Regions from separate parts of the Azospirillum terrae genome, predicted to be linked through region 1. Evidence: riboswitches for the same ligand, from Rfam matches in the RefSeq annotation. Region 1 holds a riboswitch; the other holds the start of a gene.
The links. A riboswitch is a leader RNA that binds a small molecule or an ion and turns the genes downstream of it on or off. The one in region 1 is predicted to bind manganese.

Region 1 (15,273 bases):
AGAAGAACAGGTACGGGCTGATCGTGGTGCCGAACACGGCCACGATGGTAGTGAGGTAGTCGGACCTCCAGGCGATCGACGGAATAAAGAAGCTCCCGGCAAACTCCCCCCAGGGCACGTGGACCACAGCCGCCGAGCCGAAGTAGGCGAACAACACCAACGTCAACCACTTCAGCACCGAGACGTAGTGGGTGTACTTGAGCAGCACCTGCATGCCGATGCAGATGGCGCCGAACAGCGCGACGTAGAGATGAACCGGCCCAGGCAGCAGCAGGTTAAGCACGTCGCCCATGGCCCCGAGGTCAGCGCCGATGTTGATGACGTTGGCGAGCAGCAGCAGCGCGACGACGCCCTGGAGCAGCCAGTTGGGATAGTGGCGCCGGAGGTTCCCGGCGATGCCGCGCCCGCTGGCCCGGCCGATGCGGGCGCTGATCTCCTGCACCACGCTCATCAGCGGGTACGTGAACAGCAGGGTCCAGGTCAGCCCGTAGCCGAACTGCGCCCCGGCTTGCGAGTAGGTGGCGATGCCACTGGGATCGTCGTCCGAGGCGCCGGTGATCAGGCCCGGCCCGAGCACGTCCAGGAGCCGTGGTTTGGACGGCGGAACCACCGGGCTCTTGGGTTTGTCGTCGTGTGCGTACGTTGCCATGGGCTCTCCCGGCCAGGGTGATGGATCCGTGGATACGCCGTGGAAACACCCGCGCTTCCGCTACGGTTTCCCGACCGTTAGATGAAACTTCTGTAAAGCCTCGCCGATGGTTCTCCTTGGCGCTTGACGCTCCCCGTCCTGGAGGAGTACAGCCGCTTCCGACGTCAACGCATGATCGGCCGGTGCCCGAATCACGGGTCGGCATCCAGCCGAGAAGGCAAGAGATGGAAAGCCCCAGTAGTCGCTCCCGACACACCCCGGCCCCGACGCTGATCCCAGGCTGACCTTCTCCGCAAGGTCCACCGCGACCGGCGCCGAGCCGACCGCATTGCAGGTGGATCATGGTGATGCCAAACCTCACCGACCCGACCCATTCGCCCGCCCTGACCGCGCGTGCAGGCCGCACTGGCGTGCGTCGGCTCCCCGCGCGAAGTTGACCCTGCCGTCCTGCTCTGACACCTGACCGCCGCAATGCGGTGGATATCCTTTCTCACGCCAGGAGCGGCCCGGATGTGTCGGGCCGCGGGATGGAACGGTCATGGCCTGGACCCAGACAAGCATATCCGTGAAGGCGGCAGACGCCGCCCCCAACCGGTGGGACCTCGTGGCACTGCCGCTGGTTATCGGCGTTTTCGCCCTGGCCGTCGTCGGCGGGCACCAGATGGCGGCGCCGCTGGCGAGCATCGAGGCAGCCCTCGTCTCGCTCGACGCCTGGAACCTGCCGGAGTACGCGCTGCGCTCGACGCTGCGCATGCTGGCGGCGATGGTGGCCTCGCTGCTCTTCACCTTCACCTATGCCACGCTGGCGGCCAAGAGCCGCCGGGCGGAGATGGTGCTGATCCCGGTGCTGGACGTGCTCCAGTCGGTGCCGGTGCTCGGCTACATCTCCTTCACCGTAGTCTTCTTCCTGTCGCTGTTCCCGGGCAGCGTGCTGGGCGCCGAGTGCGCGGCGATCTTCGCTATCTTCACCAGCCAAGCCTGGAACATGGCATTCAGCTTCTACCAGTCGCTGCGCACTGTGCCGCGCGACCTCGACGAGGCGGCGACCAGCTTCCGCTTCTCCGGTTGGCAGCGGTTCTGGAAGCTGGAGGCGCCCTACGCCATGCCGGGGCTGGTGTGGAACATGATGATGTCGATGTCTGGCGGCTGGTTCTTCGTGGTGGCTTCCGAGGCGATCACCGTGGGCGACCAGACTGTCACGCTGCCCGGCGTCGGCTCCTACTTGGCCGAGGCTATCGCGCAGAAGGACCTCGGCGCCGTCGGCTGGGCGGTGCTGACGATGCTGGCGGTCATCCTCGTCTACGACCAAGTCCTGTTCCGCCCGCTGGTCGCCTGGGCCGACAAGTTCCGCTTCGAGCAGACCGGCGCCCAGGAGATGCCGGAGTCCTGGGTGCTGAACCTGTTCCAGCGCACCCGCTTCTTCCGGGCGCTGTTCGCGCCGGTCGATGCGGTGCTCGGCACGGTGGCTTGGCTGCGTCTGCCGCTGTTCCCCTCCATGGGGCGCCGGATCGCCGGACCGCCCACCGCCGCGCTCGACATGGCGTGGTACGCGGTCATCGCTGCGGCGGCGCTCTACCTGGGCTGGACCCTGGTGGCGTTCATCGCCAGCGGGGTCAACTGGGGAGATGTCGCCACCGTGCTGGCGCTCGGACTGGCGACGTTGCTGCGCGTCGTCGTGTTGATCGCTGTCGCCACCCTGGTGTGGGTGCCGCTCGGCGTGCTGATCGGGCTGCGGCCGCGGCTGGCCGAGAAGGTCCAGCCGGTGGCGCAGTTCCTGGCGGCGTTCCCGGCCAACCTGCTGTTCCCGGTCGCCGTCGTCACCATCGTGCACTTCGGCCTCAATCCGGACGTCTGGCTCAGCCCGCTGATGATCCTTGGCACGCAGTGGTACATCCTGTTCAACGTCGTCGCCGGGGCCACCGCGTTCCCCAACGACCTGAAAGAGGCGGCGGCCACCTTCCGGATTCGCGGCTGGCAGTGGTGGCGTGACGTCATGCTGCCCGGCGTCTTCCCCTATTACGTGACCGGCGCGGTGACCGCGTCGGGTGGCTCGTGGAACGCCAGCATCGTCGCCGAGGCGGTGAGTTGGGGCGACACCCAGGTCACCGCGCACGGCCTGGGCAGCTACATCGCTCAGGCTACCGCCGCCGGGGACTACCCGCGCATCGTGCTCGGCATCGCCGTGATGTCGATGTTCGTCATCCTCTTCAACCGCTTGCTCTGGCGTCGGCTGTACGGCTACGCCGAGCGCCGCCTGCGCCTTGCCTGATGGAGGTTTCTGCCATGCTGCAAACCTTGACCAAGACCCTCTTCGAACTGCGCAGCGTCCGTCAGGCGTACCCGAAGCCGTCCGGCCAGGAGTATGTCGTGCTCGACGATGTCGACCTGACGCTGCGCGACGGTGAGATCGTCGGGCTGCTCGGCCGCTCCGGCTCGGGCAAGTCCACGTTGCTGCGCATTGTCGCCGGACTGGCGCGACCGACCGCCGGGCATGTCCTGCACCATGACGAGCCGGTCGTCGGGCCGACCGATGGTGTCGCGATGGTGTTCCAGACCTTCGCCCTGTTCCCCTGGCTGACCGTCGAGGAGAACGTGCTGGCCGGGCTGAAGGCGTTGGGCGTGCCGAAGAAGGAGGCGGCGGAGCGCGCCGAGCAGGCCATCGACCTGATCGGCCTGTCCGGTTTCGAGAGTGCCTACCCGAAGGAACTGTCGGGCGGCATGCGCCAGCGCGTCGGCTTCGCCCGCGCGCTGGTGGTGCAGCCCGAGATCCTGCTGATGGACGAACCGTTCTCGGCACTCGACGTGCTGACGGCGGAGACCCTGCGCACCGACCTGCTCGACCTCTGGATGGAGCGCAAGCTGCCGATCCGGTCGATCTTGATGGTGACGCACAACATCGAGGAGGCGGTGCTGATGTGCGACCGCATCCTGGTGTTCTCCTCCAACCCCGGCCGGGTGGCGGCGGAGATCCGCGTGGACATCCCCCACCCGCGCAACCGCTTGGCCCAGGAGTTCCGCGACCTGGTGGACGACATTTACGGGCGGATGACCGCGCGCAAGCCGCTAGCCGCGCCGGAGGCGCCTGCTGCGCGCCTGCGCCCGGTCTACGCGGAGCCGCTCCAGCACGTCTCGACCAACCTGCTGTCCGGTCTCCTGGAGACGTTGGCCTCCCCGGCGTACCACGGCAAGGCGGACATGCCGCATTTGGCGGCGACGCTTCAGCACGAGATCGACGACCTGTTCCCGATCGCCGAGACGCTCCAGATGCTCGGCTTCGCCGAAGTGGCGGAGGGCGACATCCGGCTGACCGAGCCCGGTCACCTGTTCGCCGAGGCCGGGCTGGAGGACCGCAAGAAGCTGTTCGCCGAACACTTGGTCAACTTCGTGCCGCTCGCCGCGCACATCCACGCGACCCTGTCTGAGCGTCCTGACCACCGCGCCCCCTACGCGCAGTTCGCCCGTGAACTGGAAGAGTTCATGAGCGAAGACTACACCGAAGAGTCGTTGAAGGCGGTGACCAGTTGGGCACGCTACGCCGAGTTGTTCACCTACGACGGCGAGACGGAGTCGTTCTGCATCGAGGAGGCCGAGTAGGCGGCGGGAGCGGACGATGGCGGCACGGTGCATCCCGGCCGCCTCCATCGCGCTCCCGGGTGCCGTGTCGTGTCCGCTCCGGTCGGTATTGCCATGAACCCTCGTCTTTCCGTTGCCCGCTTGTTCTTGGCGTCGGCGCGGCGGCTGCGTCGCCTCGCAACGCATCTTGCGGAACAGGGCTGGGTCGGTGAACCGTGGCTTCGCCGGTTCGGCGCGCTGGCTAAGCTCCTCGGCCACGCGGGCCTCCGGCTTGCCGGTGTTCCGCTGCACGGGGCCGTCGAGGCATCGTTGCCTCGCCTTGCGAATCGTCCACCACTGGCTCGCCTGACGGCGCCCCCGATGAGGACCTTCCGGTGCACCGAACCGATTTCCACGACGGACTGCGACAGACCCGATGACCGCATTGACCCTTGAGGCCACCGCCAACACCTTCGTCGCCTTCGCCACCGCCTTCGTCCTCGGCACCCTGATCGGCTTCGAGCGGCAGTATCGCCAGCGCACGGCCGGTCTGCGCACCAACGTTCTCGTCGCCGTCGGCGCCGCCGCTTTCGCCGACATCGGCATGCGGCTGCTCGGCGCTGAGGGCGGCACAAGGATTGTCGCCTACGTGGTGTCCGGCATCGGCTTTCTGGGCGCCGGTGTGATCATGAAGGAGGGCACCAACGTCCGCGGCCTCAACACGGCGGCCACCCTCTGGTGTTCGGCCGCGGTCGGCGCCTGCTCCGGATGCGGGCTGCTCCTGGAAGCCGTCATGCTCACCGGCTTCGTGCTGGCGGGCAACACGCTGCTCCGGCCGGTGGTCAACTACATCAACCGCCTGCCGATCGACGAGAAGGTGACCGAGGCCCTTTACCGCGTCCACGTCATCAGTGCCCCGGAGGATGTATCCGGTGTGCGCGACGCGCTCTCCGACGTTCTTGAGCGCGCCGACTACCCGATTCGCGAGATCGATGTGGTTTCCGAGACCGAGGAGCAGGTGGAGTTGGCCGCCACGCTGGTGCCGACGACGGCCGACCCGAAGGAACTCGACGACGCCGTGTCCGCTCTCGAGCGCAGCGCTGGCGTCAGGAGCGCCACATGGACGGTCAGCACCACGACGTGATCCGACCGCACGCTTGCACTGAGTTTCACGGCTATCGCGCGGCGGCCAGTATTCCGGCGAACACCAGATACAGCCAGCCGACCTGGGTCAACTTCCCGCCGCTGACCAGCCCGGAACGGAATGCCAGCATCAGCGACGCCACGGCTACGGCTGTGAAGCCCGCCGCCAGGAAGAGCGGGGTGTCCAGCAGCCAGGGCGTGAAGAACAGGCCGAAGGCGGTCGGCACGGTGGCCTGGATCATCATCGCCCCGGAGATGTTGGCCAGCGCCAGCCGCTCCTTGCCCTGACGGACCCAGATGATGGCGTTCATCGTCTCCGGCAGTTCCGTCGCCAACGGGCTGAGCAGCAGAGCCGTGACCTGCGGCGGCAACCCGAGCGCCGGGGCAAGGTCGCCGATCTGCCCGACGAACAGCTGGGAGGCCGCGAAGATCACCAGCAGCGCAACACCGGTCTGCGCCAGGGCCCAACCCAGGGCGGGATCCGCCTCGGAGGGACGAATCCTCAGAGGCTCCAGTTCGCCCTCTTCACCGTCTCCGTCCTCGCAACGCACCTCCTTCCAGATGTACACGGCGTAGGTCGCCAGGAAGGCAATGCCGAGCCACGGCTTGACGGCGAAGACGATGGCGCCGAGCGCGATCTTCACGATGAAGATGCCGAGGAACCACATCTGGTCGCGGCTCAGCCGGAGCCCGTCCACCTGCACCAGCGTGTTGGCGCGCCCGATCCGGCGGCGGTTGGCGAGCAGCGACATCCCTACCACCGCGTAGGCCAGCGTGCTGAGCGCCAGCGGGCCACCCAGGGCGGCGCCGACGCCGATGTCCTTGTGCGCGGCACCGTCGCCGAAGGCGACCGCGACCAGGGGCACCACGCTTTCCGGCAGCGCCGTTCCCAGCGCAGCGAGCACCGTGCCGGTGGCCGTCTGGCTCAGGCCCAGCTTGCGGCCGACCCATTCGATGCCGTTCACGAATGTCTCGCAGGCGGCATAGATGAGTGCTGCGGAGGCGAGCAAGAGGACGATGGTCAGGAGCATGGGGACCTCAAGCGGGCGGCCGGACGCGGACACACACCAACGCGGCACCCCGCCCGGCCGGACGGATGCAGCGTCAGCGGTCTCGCTGGATGGCCGGTCGGCCGCCGCGTGCGCCATGGGCCGCAAGCCCAAGTCTGTTGACGCGCGCCCCTCTCGGAACGGAGGGTGGCTACTCCCCAATGACGGGCGCCTAATAGCTGATGCGTGCTCCGACGTCAACGCATGAACATGTGTTCATATTGCAACACCTTGCCGCAGCGGTATCACTGGAGCGGTTCTGCGTGTGTGTTTCGGCGTGCAACGCTGGCTCTGACGCAGTTTTGGTGATGCTGGGAGGCAGCAAGCGTTGGTTTCCTGAAAGGGATCAACGCCATGCCCCAGACACTCCGACCGGCGGCGCTGGTGCCGCGTGGTTTCGTCATGGAACGGGTCGTCGATGACGCCGCCTGGACGCGGATCACCGTACGGCCAGCAAGCTCGAGCAGCCGGTGCCCGGGATGCGGTACCCCTTCAAGCCGGGTGCACAGTCGCTATTGCCGACACCTTGCCGATCTTCCTCTCGCGGGCCACCCGGTCGAACTGGTGGTCCTGGCCCGGCGCTTCCACTGCGACGCTGTGCTGTGCGGCCGGCGCATCTTCACCGAACGCTTTGCCCCGGAGGTCCTGGCGCCCTGGGCACGGCGGACTGCCCGGCTCGAGCACATCGTCTATCATCTGGGCCTCGCCCTGGGCGGGCGCCCCGCGGCCCGGCTCGCCCGCCGCCTGATGCTGCCGATCGGCAACGACACCCTGCTGCGGGTGGTGCGCCGCCACGGCAGTCCACGCTTCGTCCCGCCAACGGTGGTCGGGGTCGATGATTGATGGGATGGACGGCCCCCGTTTCCGGCATCGCCGTGCCACATGAAGGGTGTTGACGTCCTTCAGCAAGGAGACCGCCCAGATGCATGCTACGACCATCGGCCTCGACTTGGCAAAGTCACTCTTCCAGGTTCATGGCGTCGACGCCCATGGAAAGGTGGTGGTGACCAAACGTCTGCACCGAGACGCGGTGCTCGGCTTCTTCGCCACCCTGCCGCCGTGCGTGGTCGGCATGGAGGCGTGTGCCACCGCGCACCATTGGGCGCGGCAAATCGCCAGGTTCGGCCACACCGTCCGCCTGATGCCGCCGCAGTATGTGAAGCCCTACGTCAAGCGCCACAAGAACGATCAGGCCGACGCCGAGGCGATCTGTGAAGCCGTGCAGCGCCCGAACATGCGCTTCGTGCCGGTCAAAACCGAGGAGCAGCAGAGCACCTTGGTCATTCACCGCGCGCGGGGAACGCTGGTCCACCAGAAGACCCAACTGATCAACGCCCTGCGCGGACATCTGGCGGAGTTCGGCATCGTCGCGCCCAAGGGTGTGTGCAAGGTTGTGGAGCTGACGGCGCGACTGGCGGATTCCGGCGAGGAGCAGCTGCCGGAGATGGCCAGGGCTCTGCTCCAGGTACTGGTCGATCAGCTCCGCGACACCGAGCGCCGGATTGCCGACCTCGACACTCGCCTGCGGGAACAGGCCAAGCAGAACGAGGCCTGCCGGCGCCTGATGACGATCCCTGGTGTCGGACCGATCACCGCCACCGCGCTGGTGGCGACAATCGGCGACGGGAAGGCGTTTGCGTCTGGCCGGCACCTGGCAGCGTGGCTCGGTCTGGTCCCGCGCCAACATTCCAGCGGCGGCAAGGAACGCCCGGGCGGGGTCTCCAAGGCCGGCGACGGCTATCTGCGCTGCATGCTGGTCAATGGAGCGCGCGCGGTGGTGCGCTGGTGGCGCAGCAACTCGCCCTGGCTCGCCTCGCTGCTGGAGCGGCGGCCGGTGAACGTCGCTGTCGTCGCCCTGGCCAACAAGACGGCGCGCATCGTCTGGGCGGTGCTGACGCGCGGGGAAACCTATCGGCGGCCGACACCGACATCGACGCAAGCATTTCGATCGGATCATCACCAACCCGCCCTTCTCGCTTCCCTGGGGCAACACGGATAGGAAGGCCGACGGCAACCCAGCCTGGGAACCCAAGTTCCCGGAGCGCTTCCGCTACGGTCAGGTGCCGCTGGGCGCCAAGAAGGCCGACCTGATGTTCCTTCAGCACATGCTGGCGGTGACCCGCGACAACGGCGTGGTCGCCACCGTCATGCCGCACGGCGTGCTGTTCCGGGGCGAGGAAAAGGCCATCCGCGCCGGGAACATTGACGAGGATTTGCTGGAAGCGGTGATCGGCGTCGGGCCGCAGCTGTTTTATGGCACCGGCATCCCCGGCTGCGTCCTGGTGCTGCGTCAGCGGGTTCTGTTGCAAAGTCTGTAGGCGGGTGATTGAGGGTTCCACGTGATCTCCGCCCCGCCGCAAACGCTGCAACAGAACCCGCCGATCGGCACGCCAGTTTATTGATAATGTTCATGTTTGCTGGCCGCAATGGCGCGCCGATCCACACTTGGTTATAGAACCCCTGAGCAGGCCGAGTTTCAGGCCGCATAACCCCGTGTCCATTGTTCCGGGGGAAGCTCAATCACGTGAACAGCCGTTCACATCGGCCGTGGGGCACCCTGGGGTTTCGTTGCAATGGCGCCGGAGATGCTCCAAAATCAGCGCCTTGCCTCTCTCATCAGCTTGGTTTTTTCGATGCGGCTTACGCGCCGGTTGCTGCTGGCTCTCTGTATGGCGTGGCTGGCAGCCGCCGCCGTGTCTCCGGCCGGTGCGCAGGATGCAAACCCAGCCCCCTGGAGCCGCCTGACCGGGCCTCTGTTCAGCCACATAACCCAGGCGCAGGGGCTGCCCTATCCGGTTGCCCTGGCGCTGATACAGGGCCGCGACGGCTTCATCTGGATCGGCACGCCCGGCGGCTTGGCACGCTGGGACGGGTCGCGCATGCGGGTCTTCGTGCACCGCAGCGGCGACCCGGACTCGCTGCCGGAGAACATCGTCTCCGAGTTGCTGGTGGACGAACAGGGGCGGCTGTGGGTCGGCACCGTCTCGGGCATGGTCGCGCGCTACGTTCCCGAGCGCGAAAGCTTCGTCACCCACCGTGAGCCGGAAGGCGCAAGCGGCCGGATGCTTGGCATGAAGGGCGATGGCCAAGGCGGCATCTGGACGGTCGGGACCGCGGGGGCCGCGCACCTCGACACGGTGTCCGGGCGATGGCGCCATGAGGAGCTGCCGCCGGGGGGCGGCCTGTCCGTCCAGCCCGACAGCAAGGGCACGGTGTGGCTCGGAACGCCACAGGGGCTGCTGCGGCGCGACGCCGGGCGGGACGCGTTCCAGGCGGTGGCGCTGCCGCCGTCCCTGAAGCGAGCCGGGGCCTCGGCCCTGTACGAGGACGCGGCCGGCCGGATCTGGTTCGGGACCGTCCAGGGACAGTTGGGATTCGTGGACGCGGCGACGAACGACGCACACGCGGTCGACGCGGTTGCTGCGACGGGAAACCGGATCACCGGCATCGTCGAGCCGGTGCCCGGCACCGTGTGGACCGCCGAATTCGGCGGCGGCATTCGCGCGCTCGACACGCACACCGGCGCCGTCCGTGCCATCCGGCACGATGCCCAGGCGCCCACCAGCCTGAGCGACAACACGGTGACCGGCCTCATCAAAGACCGCTCCGGGCTGGTCTGGGCGTCCACGCTCGGCGGCGTCGACGTGCACAACCCCGCCAATCCCGGCATCCTCACCGTCTTGCCCACCACGCCGGGCGGCCTGCTCGGCAAGGACGTCCGCAGCATGAGCGCGCGTGCCGACGGCACGGTCTGGCTCGGCTTCCGCAGCGGGGGAGTGTCCCTGCTCGATCCTGTGGCGGGGCGTGTTGCCGAGGTCCACCCCGGCCAGGGTTTGCCCGTGCAGATGGCGCAGGCGGTGGCGGCGTTGTCCGATGGCGGCGTGCTGGTGGGAACGCGCCAGGGCCTGCATCGCGTCGATCCCGCCACCGGAACCTCCACCGACCTGGAACCCCTCGCCGGAGCCAGCGTGCTGTCGATTCTTGCGGAGGAGCCCTCCGTCTGGGTTGGCGGCACTCAGGGGCTGACGCGGTTGGACCTTGCCGGGGGGAGCGCCCGGACCTTCGTGCACGACCGGAACCGCCCGGACAGCCTGAGCGACAACAGCGTGCAGGCCTTGCTGCGTGACCGCGCCGGGCGGCTGTGGGTGGGAACGCAGCGGGGCCTGAACCTCTTCGAAGCGCAGACCGGCACCTTCCGGCGCTTCCTGAACGACCCCGCCAGCGCCGACAGCCTGCCCAACGACGTTGCCAACACCCTGCTGGAGGATCGCCGCGGCCGCATCTGGGTCGGCACCGCCAACGGCATCGGCATCCTTGCGGATCCGGGGGGCGATCCGCGCTTCCACCGCCTGGACAGCCGGAGCGGCTTGCCCCACGACATGGTCACCGTGCTGCTTGAAGATCCCGACGGCGTCGTCTGGGCCGGTGGTGGCGACCGTCTGGCGCGGATCGACCCGGACAGCTTCGCGGTGCGGGTCTTCGGGCCGGTGGAGGGGGCGGGGATCCGCACGCACTGGGCCGGGTCGGGCGCACGCCTGCCAGACGGCACCCTGCTGTTCGGCGGTTTCGGCGGCATGACCGTGATCCGCCCCGGCGTTCCTCCCGCATGGCGTTTCCAGCCCCCGGTGGTAGCGACGACGATCCGCATCGGCGGCAGGCCGGTCACTCTGCCCCCCAACGCGCCGATCACCCTCGCGCCCAGCGACCGCAGCGTGGAGGTCGATTTCGCCGCGCTCGACTTCTCGGAGCCGCAACGGAACCGGTATGCATACCGCCTCGAAGGGTTCGACGACCATTGGATCGAGACGGATGCGGACCACGCCACCGCCGCCTACACGGCCCTGCCGCCCGGCTCGTACCGCCTCCTGGTCCGCGGCAGCAATCGCGAGAGCGTATGGAGCGAAACGCCGCTGAGCCTGCCGCTGGTCGTGCTGCCCGCGTGGTATCAAACGAATTGGTTCCGCGCGGGTGCCGGTCTGGCAGGGCTTGGGCTCACGCTGGCCGGGATGCAGGGGTGGACGGCGATCCTGCGGCGACGGCAGCGTGTGCTGGAACGGCAGGTCGTGGAGCGCACGGCGGAACTGGAGACGGCTCGCGCCCTTGCTCTGGCCGAGGCGGACGCGGCGCGGCGCTCGAAGGAGGAGGCGGAAGACGCCGACCGGGCCAAGTCGCGCTTTTTGGCCGTGGTCAGCCACGAGATCCGCACGCCGCTCAACGCGGTGCTCGGAATGCTGCAAATGCTCGACGCCGGGGGGCTCGACGGCGAGCAGCGTCGGCGCGTGAGCATTGCCAAGGATGCCGGCCAGACGCTGATCGCCTTGATCGAAAGCATCCTCGAATTCGGACGCTACGAAGCGGAGAGCCCGTCCGTTCACCTCAGCAGGGTCGATCCCCGCCGGCTTGGCGAAGGGACGGTCGATCTGTTCCGGCCGCAAGCAACGGCGAAGGGCGTCGAACTGGTGCTGGAGATGGCGCCCGGCCTTCCGCCCCTGGTGCTCTGCGATCAGGTGCGGATCGCCCGCGTTCTGCACAATCTGCTCGGCAACGCCATCAAGTTCACCCAGCAGGGGCGCATCGTCCTGTCGCTTTGGTTCGAACCGGACGGCACGGACCGCCGCGGTGTCCTGCACGCCGACGTGTCCGACACCGGGATCGGCATCGCGCCGTCCATGCGCAGCGTCATCTTCGAGGATTTCACCCAGGCCGACGATTCCATCGCCCGCCGCTTCGGCGGCACGGGGCTGGGCCTTTCGGTGTGCCGGCGCATCGCCGTCCTCCTGGGCGGCAGCCTGACCGTGGACAGCGCGTTGGGCGCCGGCAGCACCTTCCGCTTCTCCGTGCCGGTGGAGATCGCCGGGGATGCCTCCGCGGCGCCCAGCCCCACCGCGGACACGAAGGAACTGAAAATCCTCCTGATCGACGACGACCCGGTCAACCGGGAGGTCGGCACCTGGCTGCTTCGCCACCTCGGCCATCACGTCACCAGCGCGTCCGGCAGCGACGACGCGGTGGAGCGTATTGTCGAAGGCCCGTTCGACGTGATCATGGCAGACCTCCACATGCCGGGCGAGGACGGGATCGACACCTGCCGCCGCCTTCGGGCGGTGCCCGGCCGCGCCGCGCAGGACGGCCGCTTCATCATCATGACCGCCGACGTGACGGACGTGGCACGGGAGCGCTGCGCCCAGGCGCGCATCGACGCGGTCCTCAGCAAGCCCCTCCACCTCGACGCCCTGCGGGAGGCGCTTGCCGACCTGTGCGCCCCGACCGAGCCGGCCGGCGCTCTGGACCGCCGGTTCCTGGCGATGCAGATGGAGGCGCTGGGCGGAACCGAGCTGGCGCGGCTGATCCTCCTGTTCGCCCGCACCTCGCGGCGCATCATCAGAGACCTGGAAACGGCCATGGAGGCGCGGGATCCGGGCGCGGTCCAGGCCCAGGCGCACAAGCTGCGCAGCGCGGCCGGCGCGCTCGGCCTCAGCCGCCTGTCCTCCGAGACGGCGGCGATCGAAACGGCGACGGCCGGATCCCCGGCGCTGAACGGCGAGTGGGTGGCCATCCTGAAGCGGCTGCGCCGGGGGGCCATCGATGCGCTCTTGCAGGCGCTGCGCTCGGAACGGTCAGGCGCGCCGGAGGGCGGTCAGGCCGGGTCTTCGACCGGCGGGCCAAGCCGGTAACCGACGCCGGGAACGGTGACGATGACCTCCTGCTCCCCCGGAGCGGCCAGGAGCTTGCGGCGGATGCGCGCCACCAGCGTGTCGACGGTACGCAAGTCGCCGCCGAGGCTGCGGTTGCTCACGACCTCGACCAGATAGTCGCGGGTCAGCGGGCGCCCGTTCGCCTCGACCAGCGCCGCCAGCAGGTCGAATTCGGCGCGCGTCATCTGGACGGGGGCGCCGCCGGTGGTCAGTTCGCGGCGCACCAGATCGATCAGCCACGGGCCGAACACGAACACCGCGTTGCGGGCCTTCGGCGCGCGCTCCAGGTCGCGGCGGCGCAGCAGCGCCCGGGTGCGCGCCAGCAATTCCCGCAGGTTCACCGGCTTGGTGACGTAGTCGTCCCCCGCCATCTCAAGCGCCAGGATGCGGTCCGTGGCGCTGTCCTGCTGCGTCACGAAGATGATGCCGACCGGGCTTTCCGCGCGGATGTCGCGGGCGAGGTGAAGGCCGTTCCCATCGGGCAGGTTCAGGTCGATGAAGACGAGGTCGGGCTGCAACGCGCGCAGGAGCGACCGGCATTCCGCACCGCTGGCCGCCTCATGGACGGAGAAGCCTTCGCGCGCGAAATAGGTCGCGATCATGGATCGGGTGACCGGATCGTCTTCCACAATCACGAGGCGGCGTTGGGCCTCTTCTCTGTGTGTGGCTCCCATAGGAACGGATCTCGCTCGCACTGATCTTCGGTTGCGGTTCGGCCACAATATTATCGCAACTTCCGGTGTACCATAGTATGCCGTCCGCTTGTGCGCCAGTACTTTCCCCGAACCGACAGTTAAATTTGCTGAAATCCATCGGATGGCGTGGTCGATCGCCGCTATTATCCAACAGCGTTGATTATATTTTATTGATGAACAGCTGTGCGGGGGCTCGTTGACCTGAGCCTGCGCCGGTCGGCAGCGACGGGGCACTCTCGCCGGCCATCAAATCGCACGGGGCAGCTCTAAATCGCCAATACCCAAAAAATCAACCTCAAATTTTTTGGGAATGTGAACGGCTGTCCACATCCTGTCCACATCCTGTCCATATGTATGGGGTAGGGTCGCGCGGCCGGAAAGCCGCACATCGTCGCGGCATCAGGCCATTTCTTTTTGCTTGCGTCGGCGGCCACGCCTCTGCCCGGAACGATTCATGACGTGACACCTCTCTGACACCCGGACGCTGAATGGCGTTTTCTCACCGCCCCACCAAACCGCGGCGTTCCGGTTTAACGCCCACGACGCCCAACAAACAGGGCGGCGCCAATAAGCGCTGCTGCAGAAAGAGGTAAAGTGCAATGGGTCAATTTAAATACGCCCTCAATGCCGATTATTCCAATCAGAATAATGACATGTACGGCAGTGATTTTGGTTCCTACACTTTGTCGGTTGGGGTTCCTGATGTTATAACTCTGCAATTTAATATTTTAAGCGGCAAGTTTAGGTGGAATGGCGCATTCGTGTATACAGACGCGAATGCTAACGCTTTTGTAGCGGACACTTGCGGCATTCTGATTGATCGTTCTTCTGCATCTGCTGCCTCGAATGTGACCGGCGGCAGCGCTGGCGATGTGCTTATAGGCGGCAGCGCCGCCGATGCCCTCGACGGCGCAGATGGCAACGACAGCCTTTCCGGCGGCACCGGCAACGACACCATCACCGGCGGCACCGGCAACGACACCATCACCGGCGGCGCCGGGACCGATTCGCTCGCCGGCGGCTCGGGCAACGACACTTTTCTCTACACGAGCGCCGAACTGATCGCGTCCGAGGTGGTGGATGGCGGGGCGAACACCGACACCATCGCGATCACCAACAATACAAATCTCGCCGATACTGTCTGGGCCAACAAGAGCAACCTCGAAGCGCTGGACCTGCAGGGCACCGGCACTCAAGTCGTGACGCTGGGAAGCAACGCCAACTCGGCCTTCAGCAGCGGCATCACCGTCACCACGGCCGCCGCAGCGACGTACCTGTGGCTCTATGGCGGCAGCCTGACCGTGGCGCTCACCGCCACGGGCACCAACAACAACGACACCATCTTCGGCGGCGCCGGTAGTGACAGCCTCTCTGGCGGCAACGGCAACGACACGCTCAACGGCGGTGCCGGCAACGACACCCTCCTCGGCATCGACGGCAACGACACCCTCAGCGGCGGTGACGGTGACGACAGCCTTGTCGGCGGTAGC
Region 2 (15,273 bases), on a different contig from region 1:
CTGCTCGATCTGGTGCTGCGCGCGGGGTGGTGAGCGCCGAGGGGAGAAGGGGGCGCCGCAAGGGCAGGACCGGGGAAGTCTGTTTGACGATCCTTGTCGTGCTTCTCCAAAAAACGTCTTGGCCGGGCTCAGACCCGGCCAAGACGAAAAAGTGAAGCGCGCGAGGAAAGGGTTCTTCGGTGCAGACACGGCAAAGCCGCCGACTCCGGGAGCCGGCGGCTTCGCTGGTCGTTCGTCGCGGGGATCAGGCCGCGAGGGCGGTCCGCTCACCGGCGAGCAGCCGGGCAAGCACTGCGCCGACCTCGGTCGGGCCGGAGACGGTGGTGTCGACCACCGCCGTGCGTTCCGGCGCCGCGGCGAGCAGCGCCGCCACGGTGCGGTCCGGGTCGTAGTTGCGGCGCTCGGCAGCGATGATCTTGAACTTCGCGCGCACCTCGTCCGCCTCCAGCGTTCCGGCCGCCACCTCGGCGCGCAGCCGCTCGATGTCGGCAGGCGAGAGGATGCCCTCGGCGCCCGGCAGGTCGAGGACCGGGCCACCGGCGGTCTCGCCGGAGGGGGCCGCGCGGTCGAAGGCGTCGCCGCGCTTCAGCAGGCGCATGAGGCGCACGGAATCCGGCGCGGTCAGCACCAGGAAGCGCGCCCGCGGCAGCACCGCCGCGGCGTGGGCGACTTCCGCCTCGCCGCGCAGCCCGTCGAACACCAGCGGCAGGCCGCGGGTGGAGGGGTCCGCCGCAAGGCCGGCGAGCACCGCCGCCATGCCGCCTTCGCAATCCTGGGTGAAACGCTGGGTGATGGCGAAGCGGCGCACGCGGTCGAACACCGGCTCGCTCTCATAAAGCGGGATGATGACGCGGTCGGTGACGACGCGGCGGTCCGGCAGCAGGCTGTAGGCCACCTTGCGCTCGTCCATCGCCGCGATGGCGGTGGACTTGCCGGCGCCGGTCACGCCGACCAGCACCAGGAGCTCGGCGTTGGCCATCGAGCGCCAGCCCACGGGGAGCGGCCGGCCGAAGCCGATGCCCGGCGCGATTTCGTTGAAGGGGGCGGTCATGGGGGTGTGCTGCGCGCTCATGCCGCGACCTTCATGTCGGAGTTGCACATGTCGGCGGCCGAGGCGATCAGGTCGTCCACGTCGGCGTTGGTGATGCGCCGGCGCGAGGCGATCTCCTTCAGCGTGGCGGTGATGTCCTTCAGCGTGGCCGCGTCGAGCTCGTAGCCGAGCTGGTCGGCACGCGCCCGCACCACGTTCCAGCCGACGAGCTGGTGGGCGACCATGACGTTGCGCTCGCGGCCGAAATCGGCCGGATCGAGGATCTCGTAGGTCTTCGGGTTGGCGATGATCGCCTTGCTGTGGACGCCCGCCTTGTGGGTGAAGGCGCTGGAGCCGACGATGCAGTGGCCGAAGGGGATCTCGACGCCGACCGTGGCGGCGACCAGTTCGGTCAGCCCGGTCAGGCGCGGCAGGTCGAAGCGCGCGCGGGCGGCGTCGGCGTCCTGGGTGTAGATGGCGGCGACCAGATCCTCCAGCGGCGTGATGCCGTTGCGCTCGCCCAGGCCCAGCACGCAGGTGTCGATGTGCGTGGCGCCGCCCATCACCGCCATCCAGGCGTTCGCCGTGGCGCAGCCGGTGTCGTTGTGGCCGTGGAACTCGATGTCGATGTCCGGGCCGAGCGCGTTGCGGACGGTCCGCACCGTCTCCATCACCTGCAGCGGGCTGGCGGCGCCGACCGTGTCGGCGATGCCGAAACGGTTGAACAGGCCGGTGCGGGCCAGCGGCACATAGATGGAGAGCAGGTCGTCGAGCGAGCTGCGGAACGCGTCCTCACAGGAGAAGCGCACGATGGCCTCGGGAAGCTCGGCCTTGATGGTGGCGGCCACCTCGGTGGCCTGGCGGACGATCTCCTCGATGCCCCGGCCATGGCTGGAAGCGCGCAGGATCGGCGAAGCGGCCATAAAAAGGTTGAAGGCGGTGACGCCCGACTCGAGCGCCATGCGGACGTCGTCCATATGGCAACGCAGGTGGGCGGCGATGTGAGCGCGCAAATTCATGCTGCACAGCGCTTCGCAGGCCTCGCGGGCGGCGGGGCTCACCGCAGGCGATGTTACTTCGATGAAATCCACGCCGAACCAGTCAAGCGCTTTCGCAATTTCAATCTTGTCTTCCAACGTGAAGTGGCTGTGCTCGAACTGCTCGCCTTCGCGAAGGGTCGAATCGACGATGTAGCAATTTTGCAAAGACATGATCCCTGCTCCCTTTCATCTCGGTTGGGCAAGCTTCTGCGTTCTGGCAAAGCGATGCTCGCCCAGTGTGTTAAAGATCAAAACAAATCAACGGTTTACCGTTCCGGCGAGGATGCGGTCGCCGGCGGTTGAGCCCACAGTTGAAGTCGCAGTGCCTCCAGCGCGGTGAAGCGTAGGTGGTACGACTTTCGTTTCCGGTTTTTTATGATTGCGTCGATCTTTGTGGCCTCGCCCTTTTGAGCGGTCGGCCCCGACGTCGTGCTCCTGTTTTATGTCACGTATTTAACAAATGCAACCTAGTCGTTATGCATGCCAAGGTATGTTGGCGTGTCGGTTGCGACTTGCGGTGCGCAACATAAAACTACAAACGAAACGTTAATTTGGAACATCGTATGTGGGCCCTGGTAACGCAATAACGGCGCCGGGAGGCCCGGCGCCGTTAACCAAACTGTACCGATACGTGGGGTCGTGGAGGGCGAATCAGCGATTCGCCGGCCCGTACAAAGGCTTTCCGGCCACCGGCAACTGGCAGCGAAGCACCGTTCCGCTCTCAGATTCGGTGATATACACCGTTCGGCCGAGCTCTCCGCCAAAGGAGAGGTTTGTGGTGAACAAACCCTCGCCCGAAAGGATGCGACATTTTGGCACACCGAGGATGTCGAACCCCCACACGCAACCATTTCCTGCGTGTGCAACCCACAATCCTCCCTCCGCATCGAGTGCAAGTCCATCGGGTCCTGACAACCCTCCAGAGAGCTGGATGAAGTTGCCGACCTTGGACGTGGAACCATCCGCCGCCAGCGGCACGCGCCAGATGGCGTTGGCGCGGGTGACGGCGACGTAGATCGCGGTCTCCGCCTTGTTGGGCACCAGACCGTTGGGGCTGGGCAGCGTGTCGAACAGGCAGGTCAGCTTCCCATCGGTGCTCAGGCGGTACAGCCGGCCGGTCGGGTCGTGCAGCCCGGTCTGGCCCTGGTCGGTGAAGTACAGATCGCCGCTGGCGGCGAACACCAGATCGTTGACGCCCTTGAAGCACTCGCCGTGGGTGCGCTCCAGCACCGGATCGATCTTGCCGGTCGCCGGGTCGAGGACGAGGATGCCTTTCTTGTAGTCGGCGATGAACAGCCGGCCGTCGCGGTGGAAGGCCAGTCCGTTGGGCTCGCCGTCGTACTCGGCCACCAGCGTGAACACGCCGTCGGGCGAGACGCGGAAGATGCGCCCCCAGGGAATGTCGGTCAGCCACAGATTGCCCTGGGCGTCGAAGGCCGGCCCCTCCAGGAAGGAGTGCAGGTGTTCCGCCCGCTTGTTGGCGTCGGCCCAGGCGCTGCGGCGCCCTCGGCGGCGGAAGCTGTCGGGCAGGCGGGCGAAAACCTCGGCCTTGATGTTCTCGGGCGGCGGGTAGAGACTCACGGTGCGACCTCCACGGATTTGCGGCGGGTGACGAGAAGCCGGCGCGCCAGGATGGCGCCGCCGACGGTGAAGCCGATGGCGGTGCTGATGGCGCCCGGCACGTAGATCAGCGCCGCCGACACGCCGAGCACCAGCCGCTCCACCAGCGACAGCTGGCCGCGGAAGTGGCCGACCTGAACGGCCGCCAGCATCACCACCGCCAGAGTCAGCGCGCCCAGGCCGCCGATGATGGCGGGCAACTGCCCCGGCGACAGGTCCTGGAGCATCAGCTCGGGCTGGTAGACCCACAGGAAGGGGAACAGGAAGGCGACGGTGCACAGCCGCATGCTGTGCATGGCGATCCTGATCACCGGTTCCTGGGCGATGGCGGCGGCGGCGAACACCGCCAATGCCACGGGCGGCGTGATGGCCGACATGACGGCGTAATAGAAGACGAACATGTGCGTGGTCAGCGTCGGCAGGCCGAGTTGGGTCAGCGCCGGCCCCGCGGTGAACACCACCAGCAGGTAGGACGCCGCGGTCGGCAGCCCCATGCCCAGCAGCAGCGCGCACGCGGCGGCCGCGAGCAGCGCCAGGAACATGTCCGCCTGCCCCAGCGCCACAATGGCCTGACTGATCTTGATGCCAAGCCCGGTGGCCGACACCGCGCCGATGATGATGCCGATGGCGGCGCAGGCGACCGCGACGCTCAACCCCTCCCGCCCGCCGTCGACCAGCATGTCGCGCAGGTTCGCCGGACCGGGCCGCGTCTCGGGGAACAGCATCGCCAGGCCGAGCAGCACCGCGATGGCGCCCAGCCCGCACAGATCCACCGAATAGCCGGAGAACAGCATGACCAGCAGCGCCGTGAACGACGCGATCATGATCGTCATCTGCAAAACGCGCAGGCGTGTCCAGGTGCCGTCCAGCCCCTCGGGCGGCTTGATGCCGAGCTTGGCGGCCTCCAGCGCCGTCACGCACGACAGCGAGAAAATGAACAGGAACGATGGTACCAGCGCCGCCACCATGATGTTGCCGTAGGGGACGCCGGTGATCTCCGCCATGATGAAGGCGCCCACACCCATCACCGGCGGCATGATCTGCCCGACCACCGAGGATGAGGCCTCGACCGCCCCGGCGTAGGCCTTTGAGAAGCCGGCGCGGTGCATCATGGAGATGGTGATGGCGCCGTTGGCCACTACGTTGGCCGGCGCCGAGCCGTTGATCGAGCCGAACAGCGCCGAGGCGATGATGGCGCACTGCGCCGAGCCGGAGCGCCGGCCCATGGACAGGGCGCCGGCGACCCAGTCGAAGAAGTCGCCGACGCCGCTCAGCCGCAGCACCACGCCGAAGATCACGAAGACGTAGACGATCTCCACTACCGAGCCGAGCGCCACGCCGAAGATGCCGTTGCTGCTGTAGGCCAGCTCGAACACTTCGGTGACGCCCATCCCGCGGTGGCCGAGCCAGCCCGGCAAATACTGGCCGAACGCCAGATAGGCGATGCCGGCCGCCACGACGCCGAGCAGCATCCACCCCTCGGCCCGCCGCGCGCCCTCCAGCACCACCAGCGTGCCGACCACGTAGGCGGCCATGTCCCATTGGTTGGGCAGGCCGTCGCGGAAGGCGGCGATGTCCTGGTAGTTGAGGATCATGTAGACCCCGGCGGACACGCCGCCGCCGGTCAGCGCCGCCGCCAGCAACGCGTCCAGCGCCGGCCGCGCCCTGAGCGGTCCGGGCTTCAGCGCGAACAGCGCTCCCAGCGCCAGCATCAGCACCACCTCGTACTGCACCCAGGTGGTCAGCCGGCCGTACAGGGTGGAGGCGATGATGAACACCGCCAGGGCGGCGCACAGCGTCAGTCCGATGGTGCGCCGGGCGCTCTCGATCAGGGCGCCGGCGCCGGTCGTCGGCAGGGTTGCGGTCAGGCTGGACATGGCGCTTCTCCGTGAAGCGGGTGGAAGGGGATCACGGTGCGCCCGGCTTGGTCCGATCCAACTCGGTCAGGCAGCGCCGGGCGCCGGGGTGCAACTCGGCCGACAGGCCGGCGGCGGCGGTGGACAGGTCGATCAGCGCCAGCGCCGCGGAGCTGGCGCGCACCCTGTCCACGTTGCTCCAGAAACCGCGGCACAGCGTGTAGGCGGTCTGCTCCGGCATGTCGGCGCGCACCATCACCATGAAGGGGAAGGTCCAGAACACCACGTCGCCGTCGCTCAGCACGCGGCCGCCGTACGCCTCCTTGACCCGCGCCGCCGGGATGTTGCGGTACAGGTAATGGGAGCCGTTGCTGATGGCGCCCTGCAAGGCGGGCAGGCTGGCCGGGTCGGGCGAGAGGAAGCGCAGCGGCGTGCTGCGCGACGCCTGATCGATGCCGGATTGCGGCAGCCCGCCCCACACCAGCGTGGCGTCGATCTGCCCGTTGCCGAGCCGGTCCAGCGACGGGCCGTAGTCCAGGTATTCGGTCTGGAGTTCGCCGCGTTCCGCGTCGTTGCCGTGCACCTTGAACAGCGAGAGGGAGACGCGCCCGGCGTTGCCGCCCGGCCGGCCGATGCTGACCCGGTGCCCCTTGAGGTCGGCCAGCGTGCGGATCGGGCTGTCGGCGCGCACCACGTACTGGCCCATGCCGGTGTCGATGGCGAACAGCACGCGCAGGTTCTTGTAGGACGCCACCATGCCCGGCGGGTCTTCCTTGAAGCTGCCCTCGCGGTTGACCGCGTCGAGGTAGTGCGGGGCGCCGATCAGCGACAGGTCGGCGCGGCCCTGCGCCATGTTGCGCAGGCCCTTGACCGTGCCGGTCGCCACCGGCGTGATGCGCAGCCCGGTGTTCTGCTGCGTCATCACGTCGGACCACGCCATGGCGAGCTGAAAATCCTCGCTGGTCAGCGACACCGTCGCCATGACGAGTTCGGCGGCGCCGGCCGGGCGCAACAGCGCCGCGACCACCAGCGCCGCCAGACCAGCCATTCGACCAAAGGTGCGGAACGTGGATCCGGACATGACAATGTCTCCTGTTTCGGCCGCGGGCGCTCGGGCTTCAGAGCCCGACCACGCCCCCGCCCGCCAGCCGGTCGATCTCGTCCGCACCGGCGCCCAGCTCGGCGAGGATCTCGCGGGTGTGCTCACCGGCGCGGGGCACGTCGCGGTAAACTCCCAATCGCTGCCCGCCGATCTCCACCGGCAGCGCCGGCAGCCGCGTGCGGACGCCCGAGGGCAGCGTCACGTCCAGCAGCCCGCCGGACTCGTTGAGATGCGGGTCGTCGAACAGCTGCTCGGGGCGGACGATGGGGGCGTAGGGCAGGCCCAGCCGCTCGAACGCCTCCATCAGCTCGGCCTTGCCGCGCGAGGCGCACAGGGCGGCGACCGCCGGGATGATGCGGTCGCGGGCGGCGACGCGCTGCGGGTTGGTGGCCAGCGCGGGGTCGGCCAGCAGCTCGGTCAGGCCGAAATGCTCGCAGAAGACCCGCCACTGCGTGTCCGTCACCACGCCGAGGAACACCGGATCGCCGTCCCGCGTGGCGAAGACGTCGTAGACCGCCCAGGCGGCCAGCCGCGCCGGCATTGGCGCCGGAGGCGTGCCGCTCACGGCGAACTGGGCCATGTGCTGGCCCATGAGGAAGGCGTTGTTCTCGAACAGGCCGGCGCGCACCAGCTGGCCGCGGCCGTCCCGGTCGCGCTGGCGCAGCGCCGCCAGGATGGCGATGGCGGCGAACATGCCGCCCATGACGTCGTTGACCGAGGCGCCGGCCCGCAGCGGCCGGCCCGGCGGGCCGGTCATGTAGGCGAGGCCGCCCATCATCTGCACCACCTCGTCCAGCGCCGTGCGGTTCTCGTACGGGCCGGGCAGGAAGCCCTTCATCGAGCAGTAGACGAGCCGCGGGTTGAGCGCCGACAGCGCCTCCCAGCCCAGCCCCATCTTCTCCATCGAGCCCTGCCGCAGGTTTTCGACCAGCACGTCCGAACTCTCGGCGAGGCGGCGCACCACCGCGGTGCCCTCCGGCGCGGTCAGATCGACGGTGATGGAGCGCTTGTTGCGGTTGTAGGTGGAGAAGAATCCGGCGCCCGAGCCGGTCAGCCTGCGCGTCTTGTCGCCGCCGGGCAGCGGCTCGACCTTGATCACGTCGGCGCCCAGATCGGCTAGGACGAGGCCGCAGGTCGGCCCCATCACCATGTGGTCCAGCTCCAGCACGCGGATGCCGGCCAGCGGTCCGGGAGCGGTATTCGCTAAAGGTACGTCGGAGGTGTCGGAAGCGGGACTGTGCATGACCGGGATGTCCGAAAGGGTCAGAGGGCGGATGCCGACGCCGGGCGGAAGCCCTTCGGCACGCGAGCGTGGTGGAGGTGGCCGACGAAGCGCTCGCCGGGAAGCGCCGCCTCGATGAGGCGCCGCGCCTCGATGAGCCGGTCGAGGTCGATGCCGGTCCGCAGGCCCATGGCCTCCAGCATGTAGACGAGGTCCTCGGTGACGATGTTGCCGAGCGCCCCCGGCGCGAACGGGCAGCCGCCCAGGCCGCCCAGCGCCGCGTCGAAGGCGCGGATGCCGGAATCCAGCCCGGCCAGCACGTTGGCGAGTCCCAGGCCGCGGGTGTCGTGCAGGTGCAGCGCGGTCAGCGTGTCGCCGATCTCCGCGCGCACCGCCGCGACGACGCGGCGGACCTGGGCGGGGTGGGCGGCGCCGGTGGTGTCGGCGAGGCTGACGTCGTCGGCGCCGGCCTCGGCCAGCGCCGACGCCAGACGGCACACCGCGCGCTCGTCCACAGCGCCCTCGTACACGCAGCCGAACACCGTGGACAGGCCGGCGGACAGGAACGGCCGGCGCTCCGCCGACAGCGTGCGGCAGAAGGCGACGATGCGCGCGAACTCGGCCAACTGGTCGTCGGGCGTGCGCCGCACGTTGGCGAGGCTGTGGCTGACACTGGCCGACAAGGTGAAGGTGATCTTATGGACGCCGGTGGCCACCGCGTTCTCGGCGCCCCGCAGGTTGGGGACCAGCGCCGCCACGGTCAGGCCGGGCACGGCCAGAGCGTGCACCACGACCTCCGCGGCATCGGTGAACTGCGGCACCACGCTCGCCGGGACGAAGGAGCACACCTCGATCTCCCGCACGCCGGCCGCCGCTTCGGCAGTGATCCACGCGTTCTTGGTGGCGGTCGGCACGAACGGCTTCAGTCCTTGCAGGCCGTCGCGTGGACCGACCTCGCTTATCTCCACGTCCACAGGCGCCATTGCTTAGACCTCAACAGAATTGCATACTGGAGTATTATGCATACCGGCGTATTTACCTTACGCCTTTCGACGTAGTTTGTAGGACAGTGGGTCAAAAGGTGTCAATGCGACCTAGTTTTTGACCTTTAAGACGATTTTTTAATTAGTTCGCGGTGATGAACAGAGACGAGAGGCGCCACTCGGCAGAAAACAGGGGATTTCATCATGGACGACGAGACGAAGACCCCGGCCGGCGCGGACGCCAGTTCGGACGCCCTGGCCGAGGCGGACCTGTCCGGTGCCAGCATCGAAGCGTTGGTCGTGCGTTTGCAGGTGGCCCGGCGCAACGCCGCGCTGGCACGGGCGCGGGCCGATTACCAGGACGCCACCAACAACCACCGCGAGGCCGTGCATTACGAACGCTTGGTCGCCGCCAACGAGAAGATGCCCCAGGCCGAGCGCAAGGCGATCGTCGAGTCCTCGCCCGACGTCCTGAAAGGCCGGCAGCAGAGCATCGTCCACGCCAAGGAAGCGGCGCTGTGGACGGCCGAGGCCGAAGCGCTGCGGCTTTACATCCTGGCGCGTTCCCGCACGATGCCGGCCGGCGAGACCGAGGCGCTCTGATCGCAACGCCGGTGTGGAGGTGAACTCACAGACGCGGAGTACCTGACGAAAGGCAGTCCGCGGCAAGCGACGCCTTCTCCGTACTATCTAGCCACAAAGTGTAATGTGGCGGAGCAACAACAGCGTGCAGATTTACCACCTTGTTAACTAAGTCCCTATTTACGAGGGCGCCCCTTTGCGCAATTCTCGTCTGATCGTCATTGGCTTCAACAATCGCGAGCGGGAGGGCGCCCTCATGGCGCAAGAGGAAGAGTATGCCCTGAGCCGGTACATCAAGGCACTTCCGCCTGACCTTTGGCTTCTGGCCAGAGCGGCGTTCGAGGAGCTGTCCAACAACCCCTTCATTCCCATCCTGGATAAGGACGAGATCGCCAAGCTCATCTGCTCCCCCGGATTCCAAAGCTATCTCGAGGGTGAACTGAAACTCCGAACGCAGTCCCTGACGTACCGCTGCGCTTGACCGCTTCCGGCCGCCGGGCGTTTCGCCCGGCGGGTCTTGTCCAGTGGGTCTTGTCCAGTGATCAGGGGCAGCAGCGGTGGACTTCGATGCTGAGGTGGCGGATCGCCAGCTCCGCCGGAATCCGGGCGCGGTAGTCCTCTGGCGGCAGCGGGGCGTGGGTTACGAGGCTGATCACCGCGGCGTAGGCGCCCGGCCCGATGGACCAGACGTGCAGGTCGGCGATGCGGTCGTCCCCGCGCTCCAACGCCGCACGGATGCCGTCGCTCACGGCATCCGGCGCCTGCCGGTCGAGCAGCACCTGTGCGGTCTTGCCCAGCAGGCCGCGCGACCAGTTCCCCACCAGCACGGCGCCCACCAGGCCCATCACCGGATCGAGCCAGGACGCTCCCAAGTATTTGGCGCCCAGCAGCGCCACGATGGCGAGCACCGACGTCAGCGCGTCGGTCAGGACGTGCAGATAGGCCGAGCGCAGCGTGTGGTCCTCGTGCCCATGGCCGTGATGCTCATGGTGCTCGTGAGGGTCGTGGTGATCCTCGTGCCCGTGCTCATGATGATGGCCATGCCCGTGGCCGCCCAGGATGACGACGCAGACGGCGTTCACCACAAGGCCGACGACGGCGACGAGGATGGCCATGTCATAGGCGATGGCGCCGGGATCCACGAGGCGGACCGCGCTTTCCCACGCCATGCCAAGGGCCACCACGACCAGCAGCAGCGCGCCGGTGAAGCCGCCCAGCGCGTTGACCTTGCCGGTGCCGAAGCTGTAGCGCGCGTCACGGGCGTGGCGGCGGGCGTAGATGTAGGCGAACGCCGCGATGCTCAGCGCCAGCACATGCGACGCCATGTGCACGCCATCGGCGAGCAGCGCCATGGAGCCGGTCCACAGCCCGGCCGCGACCTCCACCACCATGGTGACGGCGGTCACCGCGACGACGATCAGCGTGCGCCGCTCGGCGGCGGTCGGCTCGTCCAGGCCGAAGGCGTGGTCGTGCTTCCAATGGTCCAGCGAGTGGGTGTGCATGCGACGGCCCCGGCTCAGAGAAGAGTGTGTTCGACGAGGATCTTGGCGCCGATGGCGATAAGGCCAAGGCCGCCCAGCAATTCCGCGCGGCGGCCGAGCAGCGGCCCGGCGGCCCGCCCCAGCAGCACGCCGCCGAAGCCCATCAGGAAGGTGACGAACCCGACCAGCGTCGCCGTGGCGGCGATGTCCACGTCGGCCATCGCCAGCCCGACGCCGACGGCGCTGGCGTCGATGCTGGTGGCGACCGCCATGGTGAGCAGCGCGAGCCAGCCCGACCGCTTGGCCGCCGCATCGTCGTCGGCCTCGCCGCCCAGCGCGTTGCGGATCATCGAGCCGCCGATGAGCAGCAGCAGGCCGAAGGCGATCCAATGATCGATGGCCTGGACGAACCCGGCGAAGGACATGCCCAGCGCCCAGCCGAGCAGCGCCATGGACAGTTGGCAGACGCCGAAGGTGATGCCGACGCGCAGCGCCTCCGGAACACAGGGGCGCTTATGAACGGCGCCGCAGCCGAGGGCGGCGGCGAAGCTGTCCATGGACAGGCTGACAGCAAGAGCGAGGGAGGTCACACCGACCAATGGGAATCTCCGGGGCCAAGCGATACACGACAGCGCACCCGCACCCGGTTGGCCTTCGGGTGGCGGTCACGCCATCGGTCTCGCCGAGCTGCCGGACAGGGTCCGGTCTGCCGCACGCACCACGGGGAAAACCCCGAGTCTGTTGGCGCGCGCCCCTCTCCAGGAGGGTGGCTACTCCCCAATGATCGGCTGGAGGGTAAAACGCCCCGCCGCCCCGGTCAATCTATATGAACAGCTGTTCAATCATCCCCTGCGGAAGGATGCCGCGCGGCGTCCAGCAGGAGTGCCACCGCCGTGTCGTCCTCCGTCAGCATGCGAAGGTTCGCCTCCGCCGCGGCCCAGTCGGCTGAGCCCGGCCGCAGGCCGGACATCCGGCAGAGCCGCACCTGCTCCAGGCGTTCGGACTCCAGTTCGGCGTCCTTGACCGTCTGCCGGAACGCCTCGGCGCCCGCCATCCCTTTGAGGTGCCGGCGCACGCCACGCAACGGCGCCACCACGTTCCGCTGCCACGCCGCGGCGTCGGCGGACAGCCGCTCCAGCTCGGCGGCGGACAGGCGAACACCGCAGACCGCCCCCACCCATAGGGCGAACAGCAGCAGGTTCACGTCGGCGCCCAGCCGGTCCTGAAGGTCCAGGCACACGGCATCCACCCCCGGCCGGCCGTAGACGGCCAGTGAGAAGCGCCACAGCGAGTCGTCCGGGGTATGCGCCGTCATGAAGGGCAAGTGTGTCGGGCGGCGCCTCCGGTCAATCCCTCCGAGGCCCCGGTTTGCCCCGCATAGGTCACAGAGGCAGCGGCGATCTCGCACAAATGTCCGATTCCTTCGCCCATTCTCGCGGGCGTTGAAAACCACAAAGGAACGGACCGATGGCAACCACCACCACCGGCCTCGTCGACGCCAGGATCGTCGTGAACGCCTATGGAATGCCCGCCGGCGGTGTCTGGCCGCACTTCCGCCTGCTGATCGACGGCGTGGGCGCCGGCCAGGCCACGGTGAGTGCCGCCAACCCGGCCGCCTACAGTTTCACCGCTCCGGTGGCCGCCGGTCAGGCCCACACCGTGCAGGTCTATTACGACAACGACGCCTCCATCAACGGTGAGGACCGCAACCTCGGCATCAAGTCGGTGGTGGTGAACGGCAACACGCTGAGCCCGACACAGGCCGTGTACGACCGCTACGCCCTGGACGGCCAGGACACCGTCGCCGGCCAGGAGGGCATGTGGTGGCAGGGCGCGCTGAACTTCAGCACGCCCGCGGCCTATTACCCCGCTACCGCCGCCACCACACCGACACCCACCGCCGGCTCCTCGACCATCGTGGTGAACGCTTCGGGCACCCCGGCGGGCGGTGTCGGCGCGCACTTCAACCTGCTGATCGACGGCCAGAAGATCGGCGAGGGCATGACCACGACCACCGCCAAGGACTTCGCCTTCACCTCGGCCGTGGCGCTGGACGCCGCGCACAAGGTGCAGGTCCAGTACGACAACGACGCCTACATCAACGGACAGGACCGCAGCCTGCTGGTCAACGCAGTGACCATCAACGGCAAGGCGGTGGCCCCCACCGACCCCATCGTCACCTACGATAAGGGCGCGCTGGACGGCAAGGACGTCGTCGCCGGCCAGTCCGGCCTGTGGTGGAACGGCACGCTGGTGGTCGCCGCCGACAAGTCCTATTTCCCGTCCGCCGGCACGCCGGCGCCGACTCCCACCCCGACCACCGGTGCCTCGACCATCACCGTCAACGCGCTGGGCAATCCGGCGGCGGGCGTCAACGCGCACTTCAACGTGCTGGTGGACGGCATGAAAATCGGCGAGGGCACGGCGGCCACCACGGCGAAGGACTTCGCCTTCACCAGCGACGCCGCCACCGGCGTCGGCCACAAGGTGCAGGTGCAATACGACAACGACGCGTATATCAACGGCCAGGATCGCAGCCTGGTCGTCAACAAGATCACCGTGAACGGTCACGGCTACGCGCCGACCGACCCGGCGGTCACCTACGACAAGGGCGCGCTGGACGGCAAGGACGTGGTCGCCGGCCAATCAGGCATGTGGTGGAACGGCACGCTGGTGGTGAACGCGCCGGCCGGCGACTTCCCCGCCACGACAACCCCCCCAACCACCACGCCGCCCACCGGCCCAGCCTTCTATGTCGCGACCAACGGTAAGGACAGTTGGTCCGGCAAGCTGGCGGCGCCCAACGCCGACGGCACCGACGGCCCGTTCGCCACGCTCCAGGCGGCGCAGCAGGCGATGCGCAACAGCACCACCGACGTCACCTACGTGCGTGGTGGCGACTATTACATGAAGGACCAGATCTGGCTGGACAGCCAGGACTCCGGCGTCCGCTTCTCCGCCTACGGTGCTGAGAAGCCGGTGTTTCACGGCGGCACGCTGGTCGACACCTGGGTGTCGCGCGGCAACGGCTTGTGGAGCGCGCAGTTGCCGGCTGGCGCCAAGCCGGTGCTCGACCTGTCCATGGACGGCGAGCGGCAGACCGTCGCCCGCACCCCCAACGCCGACCCGACGCACCCCATCGACGGCGGCTGGCTGATCGCCTCCAAGAGCGCCACGGGCACCGATCCGACGACGCAGATCACCTTCAAGCCCGGCGACATCCCGACCACCACCAGCGCCAGCGGCCTGATGGTCAGCGCCTTCGGCCAGCACGGCTACGACGATGTGCTGGTCCCGGTGAAGAGCATCGACTTCACCAAGAACGTCATCACGCTGGCGCAGGGCACCTGGGACGGCTTCGGCGAGGGCAGCCGCTATTACCTGTACAATTCCAAGGACCAGCTCGACGCCAACAAGGAGTGGTTCTACGACGCGGGCTCCAACCAGATCCTGTTCCGCCCCGAAGGCGGCACGCCGGTCGGCCACAAGATCGTGGCCTCGCAGTTGAACGTGCTGTTCGGCATGGGCGGGGCGAAGAACGTCACCATCGACGGCCTGACCCTGGCGGACGGCGGCCCGAACGGCCACGGCGTCTACGCCCAGGGCGCCGATGGCCTGACCTTCACCAACAACGTCGTGAAGAACACCGGCTACGGCATCACCGTGCAGACCAGCCCCAACGCCAAGGTGACCGGCAACAGCTTCGACCACACCGGGCTGGAAGCGGTGTTCGTCAAGATGGGGTCCAACTTCGCCGACGTGTCGAACAACAAGGTCGAATACGCCGGGTCGGTGGACCACGGCAGCGACGGCATCTGGATCAACGGCAGCTCCGACGTGAAGGTCTCCCACAACCTCGTCGAGCACACCGCCGGCAAGGCGATCGCCGTGGGCTCGGTGCAGACCACGGGTGACGAGACCTACCGGGCGACGGTGACCTACAACAAAGTCGTGGACTCCAACCGCGAGACCAGCGACGGTGGCGGCATCTACCTGATCAACCGCCAGCAGAGCGCCACCGGCGATCTGGTCGCCTACAACGACGTGTCCGGCACCTCGGCGTTCGGCAACGTGAAATGGGACGGTTCGGTCTCGCCGACGTGGCTCGACCCGAAGCAGCTGGTCAGTTGGGGCGTCTACTTGGACGACTGGACCAGCGGCGCCACGGTGAAGGGCAATTACGTGCACGGCAACCTGGGCGGCGTCTTTCTGCACGGCGGTTGGAACAACCAGGTGTCCAACAACATCATCGCCGGCAACGAGGGCCGCGAGATCGGCTTGCAGCAGAACGTCGGCTACGGCGGCTGGAAGGGCACGCCGATGTCCGGCAACGACATCCACCACAACGTGGTGGACG

Region 2: it holds a riboswitch for manganese, as region 1 does, so the genes downstream of both, ACSVDD_RS26160 (manganese efflux pump MntP) here and ACSVDD_RS28100 (sodium:calcium antiporter) in region 1, are expected to answer to the same signal.

The regions. Positions count from the first base shown of each region.
Region 1 is NZ_JBPXMR010000021.1:4,807-20,079, forward strand. It holds gene ACSVDD_RS28080 (NRAMP family divalent metal transporter) at 1-649, opposite strand, end outside; gene ACSVDD_RS28085 (ABC transporter permease) at 1,188-2,918, shown strand; gene ACSVDD_RS28090 (ABC transporter ATP-binding protein) at 2,933-4,243, shown strand; gene ACSVDD_RS28095 (MgtC/SapB family protein) at 4,638-5,345, shown strand; gene ACSVDD_RS28100 (sodium:calcium antiporter) at 5,377-6,375, opposite strand; yybP-ykoY riboswitch at 6,389-6,578, opposite strand; gene ACSVDD_RS28105 (transposase family protein) at 6,748-7,236, shown strand; gene ACSVDD_RS28110 (IS110 family RNA-guided transposase) at 7,316-8,392, shown strand; gene ACSVDD_RS28115 (HsdM family class I SAM-dependent methyltransferase) at 8,349-8,711, shown strand; gene ACSVDD_RS28120 (hybrid sensor histidine kinase/response regulator) at 9,027-13,067, shown strand; gene ACSVDD_RS28125 (response regulator) at 13,031-13,762, opposite strand; gene ACSVDD_RS28130 (hypothetical protein) at 14,437-15,273, shown strand, end outside.
Region 2 is NZ_JBPXMR010000016.1:22,587-37,859, forward strand. It holds gene ACSVDD_RS26105 (hypothetical protein) at 1-33, shown strand, start outside; gene ACSVDD_RS26110 (DEAD/DEAH box helicase family protein) at 245-1,072, opposite strand; gene ACSVDD_RS26115 (homocitrate synthase) at 1,069-2,241, opposite strand; gene ACSVDD_RS26120 (SMP-30/gluconolactonase/LRE family protein) at 2,722-3,651, opposite strand; gene ACSVDD_RS26125 (TRAP transporter permease) at 3,648-5,567, opposite strand; gene ACSVDD_RS26130 (TAXI family TRAP transporter solute-binding subunit) at 5,599-6,627, opposite strand; gene ACSVDD_RS26135 (CaiB/BaiF CoA transferase family protein) at 6,665-7,891, opposite strand; gene ACSVDD_RS26140 (hydroxymethylglutaryl-CoA lyase) at 7,912-8,853, opposite strand; gene ACSVDD_RS26145 (hypothetical protein) at 9,058-9,456, shown strand; gene ACSVDD_RS26150 (hypothetical protein) at 9,632-9,916, shown strand; gene dmeF (CDF family Co(II)/Ni(II) efflux transporter DmeF) at 9,978-10,937, opposite strand; gene ACSVDD_RS26160 (manganese efflux pump MntP) at 10,952-11,515, opposite strand; yybP-ykoY riboswitch at 11,601-11,707, opposite strand; gene ACSVDD_RS26165 (TIGR02444 family protein) at 11,755-12,231, opposite strand; gene ACSVDD_RS26170 (carbohydrate-binding domain-containing protein) at 12,384-15,273, shown strand, end outside.